Regions from separate parts of the Neobacillus sp. GCM10023253 genome, predicted to be linked through region 1. Evidence: riboswitches for the same ligand, from Rfam matches in the RefSeq annotation. Region 1 holds a riboswitch; each other region holds the start of a gene.
The links. Region 1 has a riboswitch for S-adenosylmethionine ahead of ACFPA1_RS07480 (5-methyltetrahydropteroyltriglutamate--homocysteine S-methyltransferase). Riboswitches for the same ligand answer to the same signal wherever they lie in the genome.
Positions count from the first base shown of each region.

Region 2: linked by a shared signal. The riboswitch ahead of metK (methionine adenosyltransferase) and the one ahead of ACFPA1_RS07480 (5-methyltetrahydropteroyltriglutamate--homocysteine S-methyltransferase) in region 1 are both predicted to bind S-adenosylmethionine.
Region 3: linked by a shared signal. The riboswitch ahead of ACFPA1_RS20360 (homoserine dehydrogenase) and the one ahead of ACFPA1_RS07480 (5-methyltetrahydropteroyltriglutamate--homocysteine S-methyltransferase) in region 1 are both predicted to bind S-adenosylmethionine.

Region 1 covers NZ_JBHSHV010000006.1:1,216-6,828, forward strand. The annotation lists gene ACFPA1_RS07455 (LLM class flavin-dependent oxidoreductase) at 1-800, shown strand, start outside; gene ACFPA1_RS07460 (SE1832 family protein) at 878-1,072, opposite strand; gene ACFPA1_RS07465 (aldolase catalytic domain-containing protein) at 1,208-2,167, opposite strand; gene ACFPA1_RS07470 (hypothetical protein) at 2,322-2,525, opposite strand; gene ACFPA1_RS07475 (peroxiredoxin) at 2,737-3,354, opposite strand; SAM riboswitch class I at 3,567-3,665, shown strand; gene ACFPA1_RS07480 (5-methyltetrahydropteroyltriglutamate--homocysteine S-methyltransferase) at 3,748-4,875, shown strand; gene ACFPA1_RS07485 (multidrug effflux MFS transporter) at 5,064-5,613, shown strand, end outside.
Region 2 covers NZ_JBHSHV010000012.1:685,148-690,760, reverse strand. The annotation lists gene ACFPA1_RS17565 (alpha/beta hydrolase family protein) at 1-144, shown strand, start outside; gene ACFPA1_RS17560 (DUF2584 domain-containing protein) at 186-428, shown strand; gene ACFPA1_RS17555 (RNA polymerase sigma factor) at 528-1,052, shown strand; gene ACFPA1_RS17550 (hypothetical protein) at 1,033-1,983, shown strand; gene pckA (phosphoenolpyruvate carboxykinase (ATP)) at 2,028-3,614, opposite strand; SAM riboswitch class I at 3,878-4,011, shown strand; gene metK (methionine adenosyltransferase) at 4,277-5,479, shown strand.
Region 3 covers NZ_JBHSHV010000016.1:72,252-77,864, reverse strand. The annotation lists gene ACFPA1_RS20360 (homoserine dehydrogenase) at 1-1,129, opposite strand, end outside; SAM riboswitch class I at 1,196-1,307, opposite strand; gene ACFPA1_RS20355 (GNAT family N-acetyltransferase) at 1,384-2,055, opposite strand; gene ACFPA1_RS20350 (GNAT family N-acetyltransferase) at 2,078-2,740, opposite strand; gene ACFPA1_RS20345 (carbon-nitrogen hydrolase family protein) at 2,759-3,616, opposite strand; gene argH (argininosuccinate lyase) at 3,805-5,181, opposite strand; gene ACFPA1_RS20335 (argininosuccinate synthase) at 5,260-5,613, opposite strand, start outside.

The sequences.
Region 1 (5,613 bases):
CCAAACGGATTCGCCTCGGTTCTGGGGCTGTATTATTACCGCATTATAAACCATATAAAGTGGCCGAGGTTTATAATATGCTGGCTACCCTATATCCAAATCGGATTGATATCGGCATTGGGCGTGCACCTGGCGGGTCAGCGGAGGCAACGAATGCTTTATCCGATAATTTTTTACAACAGGTTTGGAAATTGCCTGACTTAGTAAAAGAACTGCTTCACTTTTTAAAAAATGATTTTCCTGAAGATCACGAGTTTTCAAAACTAAAGGCCTCTCCCCTGCCGGAAGTGCCGCCGATGCCGTGGATTCTTGGTACAAGTAAAAAAAGTGCCCACCTTGCTGCTGAACATGGCTTGGCATATGCATTCGGCCAGTTCATGAGCGACAAAGACGGAGCAGACATCATCCAACAATATCTTGATGCCTTTCAACCTAACAAACATGGTCAATCCCCTCAGGTATTGTTAACTGTTTCAGTGGTTTGTGCGGAAACGGCCGAAAAAGCTGAAGAAATCGCATTAAGTAATCTAATCTGGGCATTACAGAAGGAAAAAGGCGAAGGGCAATTTGTGCCCTCTATCCAGGAAGCAAAGCAATACGAACTCAATGAAAAAGAACTAGAAAAATTAGCAGCGATGAAAAAGAGAATGATCATTGGCAATCCACTGGAGGTAAAAAAGAAACTTGAGCAGTTACAAGCTTCATATAATGCGGATGAAATTATGATTTTAACGATTACACATTCTCCGAAGGATCGCATTGAATCCTATAGACTTATCGCTGAAAAGGTGCTTTTATAACTATTTAATACGCATCTATTAAAACTTTGATACAAGAAAAGAGACCATCAATTCTGTGGTCTCTTGAACTTAAGTTACTATTTTTGTGTTTGCCCTGCTATTTTTCGTAATAATTGATTAAGAGAATTCAATTCCTCTTCAATTTCAGATAGTCGTTTTTCCAACGGGGCTATGTTTCCTTTTACATACTCTAATTTTTCAAGATTATGTTGCAGCTGTAAGTATTCGTCTTTCAACTCTAGAATTTTATACTCAATCTGTTTTTTATCCATTATTGGTTTCACTCTCCATAAGTCTTAAATCTTCTTTCTATGATTACAAATCCGATGTGTTTTCGCTACTATTCTGCCCAGTTGCTTTCATCCCCAAAAAAAGAACCGCCCGCAGGCGGCTGTACATGTAATAAACTACCTAGAAGTTGTAGCTAAAGTTGCTTCAGGTGTTGTTACCTTGTCATAGAAGTCAACGAATTGGTCACGCTCGTCACTATTTCGATAAGCCATTGCCACCCGTGGATGCTCATTAAGGACACCAGAGATCATATAAGGAATGATATAGCCCCATTCCCACTTTTCTCTCATTTCTAACATATGCTTTTCGATTACACCAAGTAACGGTTTAAGTTCATAGCTTGGTTTTTTTATGTAGCTGACAAGAAGCTCTGTATTGCAGTTCCCTGCCGCCCGTCCCATGCCGTAAACAGATGAATCCAGGAAGGTAACTCCATTTTGATGTGCTGTCAAGGTATTAGCAAATGCTAACTGCAAATTGTTATGCGTATGAATACCAAGCTGCTTGTTAGGAAGCATCGCTTGAAACTTTTTCACTTGATGTGCAATATCAGCCGGATCTAAGCTTCCAAAAGAATCCACGATATACACAACATCGACTGGACTTTCTTTGACCATTTCCATTGCTTCAATAAGCTTCTGTTCAGGCACACTGGATAAAGCCATAATATTGAGAGATGTCTCATATCCTAAATCATGGAACATTTGGACAAGCTCCAGCCCCTTGTCCACTTCACGGATATAGCAGGCTACCCGGATCATATCCAACACACTTTGCTCGCGAGGCAGGATATCGTTGGGATCGACTCGGCCAATATCTACTAATGCAGATAGCTTCGTAAATTTTTTCTCAGGAATGATTTCTTTCAGAAAATGATCATCTAGAAATCTCCATGGATTAGGTTCAGTTGCGTTCAGAAGCTTTGCGGAGTTTTTGTAGCCAATCTCCATATACTCAACGCCAGCCGCACTTAGTCCATTATACAAGTCCTGGACAAATTCGACACTGAAATCCCAATTGTTAACTAATCCCCCATCACGGATCGTACAATCTAAAATTTTGCTGCGATGTTCCATAATTTTAAATTCCCCCTGTGGTTATGCTCATTCGTCATAATTTGAATATATATACCATGAATCTTTTAAAGGTGTCAAACTTACATGTCAACCGTTTTGAAAATATTTGATAAAATTGGTTAAAGTATTTCTATATTATACTACTATCATTTTATCACTTGGCTCCAATACTTTGACGTCGCATTTGTCTATTTTTTTGTAATTCACTTTGTTTCCAAATGTATTTTTGCATATATAACCTAAGCACATCATTCATTGACTTTCCATTTTTTTCAACAGCATCTCTAAAACTTTGGATTATGTTTTCTGGTATTTCAAAATTTACTTCTACATTTTTGTTTCTGTGTTCCTGGCACATTTTATACCTCCTGACAGACCAATCTATCCATTTTTCCTGGGTAGTCACAAAGGGATGAATATTTAGAATATTTGTATAGAAACTATCATATCAGGTGAAAACGCGTACATTTTTATTAACTTTTCGACAAATTACGACATAATTAATGAATCAATGATGTGTGTAGACGATCTTAAAAGCCTAAATGAGGCATGAGAACCGTCCCCATGCCTCAAATTCTTCCGATATACTTTGGGTCTCTAATGATTCCTGGGTTACCGGGAACCCAGTTAGCTGGGACTCCTTCTCCGGTGCTTCTTCCGTATTGTACCCCTTGTATGATCCTTAGTATTTCGTAAACATTTCGGCCAACTTCTAATGGGTATACCAATTTGGACACAATTATTCCATCTGGGTCGATAATGACGGTTGCTCTTAAGGCTGCCCCAACTTTTTCATTTAGGACTCTGTATGCTTTACTGATTTGGTGTGTTCGGTCACTTAGAAGTGGAAATGATACCTGAGAGGCATTAGGAGATACCTCAGCGAAAACTTTATGGGCATATACACTGTCCGTGCTGATAGCAAGGACATTTGTATTAAGTGTCTTTAGTTGATCCTTAATAGCAGCGACCGCTGCCAATTCTGTCGGTCAAACAAAGGTAAAATCACTTGCATAAAAAAATAAAATAACCCAGCTTCCACGATAGCTTTCTAGACGAAGCTTTTTTATTTTCTTTTCTGCATGATCATAAGCTTCTGCTTCAAATAGGGGGGCCATATCTGTTGTCTGTGCACAAAATGGCTGCAAAGACCCATCAAAATGACCCTCTCGTCTGTTAAATTCCATTTTTTCACCTCAGATCATCACCTGAATCTTAATTTCTTGCTGGAGTTCATTTTTTAATAGCGTTACCATAAATAATATACGTTTAGGTATTTGTCCCATTGAGCCTATTTTGGATAGCCTTTCCATTTAACCACAACAATAATGTTGTAGATTTTTGTTGACAGAAAATCAGAACAAGTGTATCTTTACTTTTAATTAAATATTTTCGAATATTCTTATCAAGAGAGGTGGAGGGACTGGCCCTTTGAAGCCTCGGCAGCAGACACGTTCGTACTGTGCCAATTCCAGAAGCGAGTGCTTAAAGATAAGAAGAGATTAGCAATGGCTATTACCCCCCTCTTCTTATTTTTGAGAAGAGGGTTTTTTATTACACCGAGAAAGAAGGAATAATTAATGACAGCAACACTAGTAAAAACTCCATTCAAGGCTGACCATGTCGGCAGCTTTCTTCGAACAGAACCGGTTAAAGAAGCCAGAAAGGCTTTTGCCAATGGGGAAATTGATGCAGATGCCCTGAAGGCGGTTGAGGATCAAGAAATTGAGAAATTAGTTCAAAACCAAATTGAAGCAGGCTTAAAATCCGTTACAGATGGTGAGTTTAGACGTTCATGGTGGCATTTGGATTTCCTGGCTGGTTTGGAAGGTGTAGCATTTTTCGAAAATGAATATATCAGCAACTTCAAAGGCGCCCAAACAAGAAACAACGCCATTAAAGTAGTGGGCAAAGTTGACTTTAATGATCATTATATGCTGAAGCATTTCAAGTTTTTAAAGCAGGCAGTTGAAAAATATGGAGATGGCAGCCAAGTGGCGAAGTTCTCCATTCCAAGCCCGAATATGTTATTTACGAGAATTCAAGGCGATGAGTATTACAATGGCAACAGCGAACAACTTTATAAAGATACCGTAGCGGCCTATCAAAAAGCCATCCAGGCTTTCTATGATGCTGGCTGCCGTTACTTGCAATTAGACGACACATCTTGGATTGATTTTGTTTCTGAAGAGCGAATCAATGCAGTGGTTGAAAAAGTTGGCTTGGATGTACATGAAATCATCAAAACAAGAGTAAGTGCAATCAATGAAACCATTGCCGATAAGCCGGAAGATTTAACAATTACCATGCATATTTGCCGCGGCAACTTCAGATCCACCTACATCACAAGCGGCGGGTACGATCAAATTTCCGATGCCATTTTCGCTGAGCTAAATGTGGACGGGCTATTCCTAGAGTATGATGATCAGCGTTCTGGTGACTTCGAACCTTTAAAAGGCTTCAAGCGTCCTAACCTAACCGTTGTACTAGGACTATTCACTTCTAAATTCCCAGAACTCGAGGATCCAGAATCCATTAAGGCAAGAATTAAAGAAGCAAGTCAATTTATTCCTTTAGAAAACCTGGCAGTAAGCCCTCAATGCGGCTTTGCCAGCACAGAAGAAGGAAATATTTTAACGGAAGAAGAGCAGTGGAATAAGATTAAACATGTAGTGGCTATTGCTAAGGATGTTTGGGGAACCATTTAAACCGACTAGGAGAGGCCGCCTTCCATTTCTATGATGGAAGGCGGCCTTTTTCAATTTAATCGTTTCTGAAATTGGTTGTATGTTTCTACTTTTAAGAATTCCTAAATATTGAATAATCTGTTAACATAGAATGATAAAATCTTAGGTAACTAGATTGGATTTACATAACTGGAGGAAGGACTTACAATATGGGGGATTTCATACAAAAGGCAGAGGATCATCAAGCAGTGCTTTCTCGTTCTAAACGAGTATGGATGGCGATTGTTCTCGGTTCACTTGCAGCATTTGGCCCTTTATCCATTGATATGTATTTACCGGCCCTGCCAAATATCGCAAAAGATTTCCATACAAACGCATCTTCGGTTCAACTTAGCTTGTCGCTTTTCGTGCTCGGTTTAGCATCCGGACAATTGCTAACTGGGCCTATCAGTGATGTAACTGGCCGCCGAAAACCACTTTTGGTTGGCTTAATGATTTACTTTATCGTGTCCCTTTTATGCGTATTTAGCCCTTCCATTTGGGGGTTAATTATCTTGCGGCTTATCCAGGGGTTTGCTGGATCAGCTGGAATTGTGATTTCGAGGGCGATTGTCAGAGATTTATATTCAGGAACTGAATTAACCAAGTTTTTTGCACTCCTTGCATTGGTGAACGGGCTGGCCCCTATCCTTGCTCCGATTATTGGTGCTCAGCTGCTTAAGGCGTTTCCCTGGCAAGGTGTCTTTATTGTTTTAAGTA
Region 2 (5,613 bases), on a different contig from region 1:
TATCGTCTTGAAAGAAGGCTGCGAAGTCTGGACAAGCCAGTCGAACGCTGGTATTTTGATCATTTCACACATTATTTTCCGCCGGCAATTAACCGAAAAGTAGTGGAAGATTTGACGAAGTGGATGAAAATGCAAAACAAATAATGGTAATATAAAGATATAAATAGCAGAGGAGCGGATATGTTATGGGTATGCCTCTTGAATTAAATACATTAATCGTCACAAAAGGGAATGAAAAAAGGATTGGAGAAAATCTGTTTGTACTTGTGAAAGAAGGATACAGATTATACCCGATTGAAATCCCTGTGGATGTCAGAAAAACACTGGACACAAACTCAAATGGTACAGCTTTAATAAAAAAAGTTGAATGGGAAAACAGCCGCACAACACTAACATATCAACTAATATCCTTAAACTCAACGAACTAGCAGGTGTTATCACCTGCTTTTTTTCTTTTGGAAAAGTGTAAGATTTGCCAAACAATAGCGTCTTATATAGAGAATAACAAATAGAGAGGGGGGGTAAGGTTGGAAGGGATTCAGCAAATAGAGAAATGGTTTATTCATTATGAGAAGGACGTTACCAATTTTCTTGTTTACTATATCGGAACGACAGATGTTGAGGATTTGGTACAGGAAACTTTTCTCCGTGCACTTCAAGCCTTTTCCCGGTTTAAAAATGAAGCAAGTCCCAAAACCTGGCTTATTTCCATTGCAAGAAATACAGCCATTGATTTATATCGAAAAAAATCAGTATGGCAAAAGCTGAAGGAACGATTAAATCGAGAATCACCTGATCAAAAAGAACTTCAAACAGAAGAGAAAATCTTAAAAAAGCAGGAGTATGCCCGCTTATATGAAGCGATTAACGAATTAAAGCCAAATTATCGGGATGTAATTTTGCTTAAGGGCATTGCCGAGCTTTCTTCACAGGAAACTGGACACATTCTTGGCTGGTCGGAAAATAAAGTGAATGTTACCTTTTTTCGGGCCATGAAAAAACTAAATGAGCAATTAAAGGAGGGTGAATATTTTGAGCAATTTATCGGATAAAGAGCTGCTGGAAATGATGGCGGATTTTCCGAAACATGAGCTTTCTACAAAACAGAGAACGGACATGTTAAAAAGGATTAGTGAAGCAGGCACAATCAAGCCAAGAAAGCCGTTTAACATCCAAAGACTGGGGGCTATGGCAGCATTGTTCATACTTGCTCTTATTGCCCCGATTTTCTATTTTACGAATACAGCCGAGGAAAAGAATCCCGGCAGCGGCAGTTCCGTTATAACCAAAGCCCAAGAGGGTGATTATTTTGCATTAAAGAATGAAGAGGGGAAACCTATTTATGCAGGTAGTAATTTTGGTATCACAAACAAGGTGAGCCTGCTTGCACCTCAGGACTGGATTGCAAAAGATAAAGGCACCGTTGCTAAGATGATGATTTTTTTATGGGGAAACTATGATTATTCGAAATCTCTCAAGGTCGATGCGGTCCACGTTAAAACAGGAGTCAAAGAGCACCTTGCTGAAACTCCTTTATCTGGAGGAATCTACGGTACGGATGCTCACACTGTAACAACCTTCAAACCATTGCCTTTTTCAGGAGTTTGGAATCTTCAATTCACAGTTGGTGATAAGAAGGTTGGTGCATTTTCCATTTATGTAAAGGAGCCGTATATCACAATTGGCAAATCAACATTAATGATTTCTGCGGAGGATCTTTATGCCGGCTTTTATGAACACGAGTTTATTGAAGTCGAGGGAAGCAATCTTCCCGATGAAATAGAATTGGAGATATTTCAATTAGAAACCGCTGAGGAATCGAAATTTACTTTTAAGAAGGTTGCAGACTATACGACAACGGATGGAAAGCATATTACGGAGTATGGCGGCGGGTTTACCATCAAAAAAAGCGGTAAATATCGTTTTACTATTCTCCAGCAATCGGAGGCAGTCGAAGTAAGGAAACCAGTTGACGGGAAATAGAAAAAAGAGGCTGATTTTGGAGATCAGCCTCTTTTTTCTACTGTTTAAACGATTGGTCCGCCTTTTTCTTCAATCTCGACGGCAACGTTAGCGAATTTCTTAAAGTTCTCACGGAATTGCTCTGCCAATTCTTTTGCCTTTTTTTCATAAGCATTAGGATCTGCCCATGTTTTCATTGGCTGAAGCACTTCATCAGGGACCCCAGCAATATGGAGCGGGATATTTAGGCCAAAGAATGTATCCTTAACGGTTTCTACGTGATTTAGTTCTCCTTCAAGAGCTGCCTGCACCATTGCTCTTGTATATGAGAGTTTCATACGATTGCCGACGCCGTATTCTCCGCCAGTCCAGCCTGTATTAACCAAAAACACATTAACGTTATGCTCAAGTATTTTTTCTCCTAGCATTTCGGCATAGCGTGTAGCCGGCAGCGGCAGGAATGGTGCACCAAAACAGGTTGAGAAGGTTGCCTGCGGTGAAGTAATGCCACGCTCTGTTCCAGCAAGCTTTGATGTAAATCCGCTTAAGAAATGGTACATTGCTTGTTCCCTTGTTAATTTAGCGATTGGCGGAAGAACACCAAATGCATCTGCAGTTAAAAACACAATGGTATTCGGGTGCCCGGCAATGCTAGGCTGGACAATATTATCAATGGCCTCCATTGGATATGCGGCCCGAGTGTTTTCTGTTAATGTTCCATCATCATAATCCGGAATTCTCGATTCCTGGTTAATCACAACATTTTCAAGAACGGTCCCGAAACGGATGGCATCAAAGATTTGCGGTTCTTTTTCACGGGATAGATTAATACATTTTGCATAGCAGCCGCCTTCAATATTAAAGACGCCATTTGATGACCAGCCGTGCTCATCATCGCCGATTAGACGGCGATTAGGGTCAGCGGAAAGAGTTGTTTTTCCAGTTCCGGATAAACCGAAGAATAATGCTACATCCCCTTCAATGCCGACATTCGCTGAACAGTGCATAGAGAAAATATTGTTTTCAGGCAGTAAATAGTTCATGACAGAGAAAATTGATTTTTTCATTTCCCCCGCATATTCAGTTCCTCCAATTAGAACTACGCGGCGTTCAAATGATATAATAATGAAGGTTTCAGAATTCGTACCGTCGACTGCCGGGTCTGCTTTGAAATTAGGGGCAGAAATTACTGTAAATTCAGCTTCATGAGTCAGAAGTTCATCTTCCGAAGGCCGAATGAACAACTGGTGGGCAAAAAGATTATGCCAAGCAAATTCATTTATGACTTGAATCGGCAGTTGTGATTTCTTATCAGCACCAGCAAAGCCTTTAAATACATAAACTTCTTCTTGCTGTTTTAAGTATTCTAATACCTTATTATAAAGATGATCAAAAGTTTCTTGTGAGATTGGCTGATTTAAAGAACCCCAGGCAATTTTATCTTTGGTTGACTCCTCCAAAACAGTGAATTTGTCTTCGGGAGACCGCCCAGTATATTTTCCTGTTGAAACACGAACCGCTCCGGTGGAAGTGAGTGTCCCTTCTTTTCTGCTGAGGATTTTTTCAACTAGCTGCGGCACAGATAATTGGACTTGGACATTACTTTCATTAAGTAATTCCTTTAATTCATTTGGGATATGAACAGAATTCATTTAATGAACCTTCCTTTTTATGGTTTTTTTAATTTGATATATTAATATTGAATAGTATAACACAATTAAAATAATAGTCTATACTAATTGACGAAATTATGCTGTATTTTATACATTATTCTAAAGGTGATTAAAAAGTCATGAAAAAAACAGTTTAAGCATATTTTGTATCATACTCCATTGTATATTTTGGTTAATGTTGCTAAAAAATACATTGACATACTTTAAGAATCTGGGGTATGATTTAACCTTGAACGGATACTCTCTTATCCCGAGCTGGTGGAGGGACAGGCCCTATGAAACCCAGCAACCTGCAACTAGGAAAATGTCTATTTTTAGTCGTTTTTCGGGCAAAGGTGCTCAACCTGATGCAAGGCTTGTCCTTGAACGATAAGAGTGAAAGGCACGCAAAATGTTTGCATTCAACCTTTCCTCATGGAAAGGTTTTTTTGTCTATTTGGCAAACACACGTGCTGTTTGAATCGCTTTACTAATCTTCTAAAGAATTTCGGTTGGGTTTTTTCGGTAGTATTTCATAAAAACCTGATGTTTATTTCATACTATTAGGGATGAGTTCCGTATCAAAATGGAGGTTATTTGGAAAGGGTGTTAACCTTTGAAAAAAGCAGCCTCATTATTTCATTATTATAGGAGGAATTCAGATGTCACTAAAACGCCATTTGTTCACTTCTGAATCAGTAACTGAAGGTCATCCTGATAAGATTTGCGACCAGATTTCTGATTCTATTTTAGACGCTATTCTAGCAAAGGATGCAAATGCCCGCGTAGCTGCTGAAACATCAGTAACGACCGGCTTAGTTCTAGTTGCCGGCGAAATCACTACCTCTACATATGTAGATATCCCAAAAATTGTTCGTGAGACGATCAAAGAAATTGGCTACGTTCGTGCGAAATATGGCTTTGATTCGGAAACATGTGCGGTGTTAACCTCTATTGATGAACAGTCTCCTGACATTGCCATGGGTGTCAATCAAGCACTTGAAGCTCGTGAAGGTCAAATGTCTGATAAAGAAATTGAAGCAATTGGTGCAGGTGACCAAGGCTTAATGTTCGGCTTCGCCTGTAACGAAACGAAAGAGCTGATGCCTCTTCCAATATCTTTAGCCCATAAGCTTGCCCGCCGGTTAACAGAGGTTCGTAAAGAGGATATCCTTCCATACCTTCGTCCGGACGGAAAAACACAAGTAACGGTCGAATACGATGAGAACAACAAACCGGTTCGGATTGATACAATTGTTATTTCCACCCAGCACCATCCGGAAATTGGACTAGAGCAAATCCAGCGCAATGTTAAGGAACATGTCATTAATCCGGTTGTACCAAAAGAATTAATTGATGAAAATACAAAATATTTTATAAACCCAACCGGCCGCTTTGTAATCGGCGGACCGCAGGGGGATGCAGGACTGACTGGCCGCAAAATTATCGTGGATACTTACGGAGGCTATGCCCGTCACGGCGGCGGCGCTTTTTCCGGTAAGGACCCGACAAAGGTTGACCGTTCAGCCGCTTATGCTGCACGTTATGTTGCAAAAAATATTGTCGCAGCAGATTTAGCTGAAAAATGTGAAGTCCAGCTTGCCTATGCGATTGGTGTAGCAAGACCGGTATCGATTTCCATCGATACTTTTGGCACAGGCAAAGTCAGCGAAGCGGTATTGGTTGACTTAGTAAGTAAAAACTTCGACCTGCGCCCTGCAGGAATCATTAAAATGCTGGATTTACGCCGCCCCATCTATAAGCAAACAGCAGCTTACGGACATTTTGGCCGTACGGATGTTGATCTTCCTTGGGAACGCACTGATAAGGCAGATGCATTACGTGAGCAGGCGGAAGGAAAATAATATGGAGTGGGAGTTGCATTAAGGTGTAACTCCCATTTTTCATTAAACGTCTATTTTCTTGTTCAGTGTTTTAAAAATTGGAATAAAATGTTTAAGTAGGACTATTGAAGTAAAAAATGAGGATACATGATTTT
Region 3 (5,613 bases), on a different contig from region 1:
TTTTGGAACCCTTTAGGACAAAGATTCCCTCAGAGATTTCATCCACCAGGGTAATCGCGGGACTGCCATATTTTTGGACCAGACCCTGGACCAGCCAGTACTCCCTCTGGTGTTCATTTTTCAACTCAATGTCCTCCCCTGAGGTTTTCAAATAATTAGACTTCGGCACGTGGCTTTGACATACGTGGACCAAATCCTCGATTATGGCACTAGCCGTTGGGTACATGCCTGCGCCCGGTCCTTGAAGGGTGATTTCACCAACGATATCAGATTTTACATTTACCGCATTCTCCACTCCCTCAACATGGTAAAAAGGGTGCTCAGAGCCGACCAGAACCGGCTTCACCGATGCCTGGATGCGGGTGCCCGACTTCCAGATGCTCGCAATATGTTTAAACCGTAACCCTAAGTTTTGCGCTGCTTCAATCAATTCACTCGTAATAGACGTAATCCCAACCCGTTCAACATCACGCCAGTCAGGCTCTTCTCCAAATGCCAGCCTGCTTAAGATCATTGTTTTATAAAAAGCATCATAGCCTTCCACGTCATTGGTCGGATCCGCCTCGGCATAGCCATTTTCCTGCGCCCGCAGCAAGCTTTCGGCAAATGACTGCCGTTTTTCCCTCATTTCGGTCAAGATGAAATTGGACGTTCCATTGAGGATTCCCAGGATCCGCTGGACACGATTAATTTTTAAAAGCTGACCGAGCGTTTGAATGACCGGAATCCCTCCAGCCACTGTCGCCTCAAAACCAACCGACACCTGATGCTGTTCTGCCAACTCGACAAGCTCATTCCCGTGGTGGGCAAACATCTCCTTATTCGCTGTAATGATGTGGCAGCCCCGTTGGATTGCTTTTTTCAAGTAGGTAAAAGTCGGGTCTTTATCCACGATGCATTCAATCACGACATCAAGCTTCGGCAATTGCAGAATTTCTTCGAAATCCGTTGTCAGCAGAACATTCCCGCTAATATCCCGCGGCTTTTGCTTATTTCTAACAAGGACGGCAGCAACCTCTACTTCCTTCCCTAATTCTGCCGCCAGCTCATTGCTATGTGATTGAATGGTCCGATAAACCCCTTCACCCACCGTACCGAACCCGAGAATTGCCACATTAATTACAGACATGTCTGCCACCCCTTTATTTTTTTGAAAAATAAAAACCCTCTTCATAAGAAGAGGGCTCTATTCCTCCTCTTATCTATCAGGCTACAAATAACCTGCAGGAATTAGCACCTTTTCAAGGAATACCTTGAAGGTTGCCGGGCTTCATCGGGCCTAGTCCCTCCGCCGCTCTGGATAAGAGTATTTATTTGATTTTTCATTAAATTTCCAAAGATATATAAAAAGTATATTATCTGAATTTTCAAGAGTTGTCAATATTAAAGTGGCAAAAGGGCGACCGTTTCTTTTGCTGCTAATTTCTCAACCATGTCCAGCCATTCCTGTGGTTTATTGGAAAGCACAGAATAATAGGTAGTTAGAAAGTCTTTGACAAGTGATGCCGGTATTTCGGCGATTTCTTCCTTAATCGGCATGAAGCATAGATCCAGCCCGGACACAGCTTCCCCATTGTTTTCCCAAGACGGGTGAACATAGGCAAGGTCAAGACGCTTATAGCCTAAATGTGACAGAACCTCACGGCGCACGTACGGGTACATGACCTTCACACCGCCAAATTCGTGGTGCTCTACACGGTATGGGTCATAGATTTCGGCAAACATTCCGAACAGCTCCGTACCGTTTTGGGCAGCAAGCTGTTTTAAGTCTTTTAGACGATTTTCAGCTAAAAATCGGCCAAGCGAGAGACCTGGTTTGCTGATGATCGTGAAGTCGGTCATCGCAATATTCCAGTCAGGATAATAGCGGTACTCAGTCGCACCGACGACCTGGTCCTGATCGACGGCAACGAACACGCGGATACTTGGGTCTTCTAACGGTTCTTTCCACAATTCATAATCTAGGACCTCTTCCGGTGGAAAAATCTGTCCCATTAAATCGTGAAGCTTTTTAAAATTGGGGTCTTCGATATTGGTAATGCGTTTAAATTCCATTGGTTCTGATTCCCCTTATAAATTATTTAAACGGGTTCTTCCATTCCATTAATGCCGCATTGTTAAGGGATTCTTCATCCTCTAAATAGTTTCTGGCGACACCGATTGGCACACGTCCGCAGCGAAGGAGAAAGCTGATGACAGGATCCTTCAGCTCGCCCTTTATGACAGCGTCGAGATACTCTTCCGGCGTCATTTTTTCAGCCACTTTATGATAGCCCGGCATCCGCCCGCCGCCAAGAAGACGGTCATACCCTTTTTCAATGACCACATGATACATGGCATGCATCATTAATTTTCCGAGTCCCAGCTTACGGTACTTCGGACGGACGCTGATATCGACAATGTAGAGGGTGTTGCCGTTCGGATTATGGTTGCGGATATAGCCGTGGTCGGTCACTTCTTCCCATGTATGGCTGTGACTAGACGGGTCCAACTCGACACAAACTCCGGTCAGGGAGCCCGCCAATTCTCCATTGATTTCAACGCATAATGCCCCTTCCGGAAACAGTGTCACATGATTCGTTAATTGTTCTTCATTCCACCAAAGCTCGGATGGAAAAGGAGGCGGGAAGCATTCGGACTGGATTTCGATAAGCTGATCAAAGTCCTCCATTGTGTAATTACGTATACAAACCGGCAGCGGCCGGTCCTGATCATAAACGTAAAATTCACTGCGATACATGAAAAGGCCTCCCTCGTTTTAATTCCAATCTGTATATAAATCAGTGCGGCGGTCGCGCCAGGTGGTCACAGAACCACGCTCGCGAACTTCGTATAGCAGTTCCAGGTCAAGATCGGCTGTTACGACCATGTCGTTGTTGATTTCCCCTTCTACTAAAAGCCCTTTTGGCGGGAACGGAATGTCGTTTGGAGTGATAATGACGGCCTGGCCAAAGTTTGCCCGCATGAAATCAACCGTCGGCAGCGCGCCAACCGTTCCGGTTAATACTACATATACCTGATTTTCAATCGCTCGGGCATGGCTCGTGTAACGGACGCGGTGGAAGCCGTGACGATCGTCCGTGCAGGATGGACAGAAAATAACATCGGCGCCCTTCGCCTTCGCCATCCGGACGATTTCCGGGAATTCAATATCATAGCAGGTTAACAGAGCAATTTTTCCTTTTTCTGTTTCAAAAATTTGAAACGAGTCCCCTGCTGCCATATTCCATTCGTTAACCTCGGTTGGTGTGATATGCAGTTTAGCCTGCTCGCCGACGCGGCCGTCTGGGTAAAATAAATGAGCAGTATTGTAAAGCTTGCCATCCTTTTCAAGGACATGGGTCCCCGCGATGATGTGCATGTTGGTTTCTTTTGCAAATTTGATAAATAGTTCACGGTATTGGTTAGTAAAGCTAGGCAGGTCATTGATGGTCAGGCTTTGTCCCTGGCCATTTCCAATGGAAAGTAGTTGCGTAGTAAAGAATTCAGGAAAAAGGACAAATTCAGCCCCGAATTCTTCGGCGGTTTTTATATAATGCTCACATTGAGCGGCAAATTCCGCAAATGAGTTGATTGTGTGAAGATGGTACTGAACAACAGATACTCTAAGTTTCATTTTTCGCCTCCAGGTAAGTTATTGGAAGATAGATTCCATATTGAATTATCTTATAATCTAGCACTTTATACAAATGAAATGCATTCCAAATATGAAAGTAGATAAAAAGCCAGCAGGGGCGCTGGCTTTAATGTAGATATCCTACTAATTTCTTTCCCAAAAGGTAATTTAGTTACCTATTAAACAGCTTACTGCTCTAGTTTTCCCTCAGCAAGTTTAATTTGCTCTCTTACCTGCTCTGGTGAGGTACCGCCAAAGCTATTTCGGACCGCCACCACATGCTCTGGCGCCAAAACAACGTAAATATCCTCTTCAAACAGCGTACTGAACTGCTGATATTCGTCCAGTGTTAAATCCAATAGGAATTTGCCGGATTGAATCGAGTAAAGAACAATTTTTCCAATCACTTCATGAGCCTCGCGGAATGGCAATCCTTTGCGAACGAGGTAATCGGCAATGTCAGTAGCATTAGAGAAGTCATTATTGATGGCTTTTCGCATGACATCCTTGCGAACAGTCATTGTTTCAATCATCGGTGCCAAAAGCTTCAATGAGCCTTCTAGGGTTGCCACCGTATCAAACATTCCCTCCTTGTCTTCCTGGAGGTCCTTGTTATAAGCGAGCGGCAGTCCTTTCAACACAGTCAGCAAGCCAATCAAATTGCCATACGTGCGGCCTGTTTTTCCGCGCAGCAGCTCCGGTACGTCAGGATTCTTTTTCTGCGGCATGATGCTTGATCCTGTACAGAACGAATCATCGAGCTCAACAAACTGAAATTCCTGGCTTGACCAAATAACCAATTCCTCTGAAAGACGAGAAATATGTGTCATGATAATCGAGCCAATCGACAGGAATTCAAGGATAAAGTCGCGGTCGCTGACGGCATCCATGCTATTCGGATAAATGGTTTCAAAGCCCAATTGCTCGGCAACAATCCCACGGTTAATCGGGAAAGTTGTTCCTGCCAACGCACCGGAACCAAGCGGAAGCCAGTTCACGCGTTTCAGCGAATCCAACAGTCTCTCCTTATCGCGTTCAAACATCCAAAAATACGCCATTAAGTGGTGGGCGAATGAAACAGGCTGCGCGCGCTGCAAATGGGTATAGCCCGGAATCAGCGTTTCCACATGCTCCTTCGCTTGTCCGATAATCGCCTGCTGAACCTCTTCCACCAACGTGATCAGTTCAGTTGTCTTTGTTCTTAAATAAAGATGCATATCCGTCGCCACTTGGTCGTTCCGGCTGCGGCCTGTGTGGAGTTTTCCGCCAACCGGTCCAATCTCTTCGATTAGCTGTCTTTCAATATTCATATGAATGTCTTCATCTTCAACTAAAAATTCGACCTCGCCGCGGTCTACTTTTTCCTTAATCAATAGAAGGCCATTTTTAATTTTTTCTGCATCCTCCACTGGAATGATGCCACATTCACCAAGCATCTGCACATGGGCAAGGCTGCCTGCAATATCTTCCTTGGCCAGTTTTTGGTCAAAGGAAATCGAAGCTGTAAACTCTTCTACTAGTTTGTTAGTTTCCTTCGTAAAACGTCCGCCCCATAGCTTAGACATCACTTGCTCCTCCTAAATGTAAGAAGATTGCCCCCGAAACAACTTCGAGGGCACTCCGAATTTATTTTCAATCCCAAATTATTGCTTTACAACTGATTCTTCTTTTTTATTAACCTCAGTATATACCTTTGTTGGCAGACCCCAAAGCTTAATGAAACCAACTGCTGCATTATGATCAAAAGCATCGCCTTTTGTATAAGTAGCAAGCTCTTCATTGTAAAGGCTATGAACGGATTTACGGCCGACAACCGTATGGTTACCCTTATGAAGCTTCACGCGGATGGTTCCGGAAACAACCTTTTGAGTTTCGTCGATAAACGCATCAAGCGCTGGTTTTAATGGTGAATACCAAAGACCTTCATAAATGATTTTCGCCATTTGCTGGTCTACCTGTGTTTTGAATTGAGTTACTTCACGTGGTAATGTCAAGAA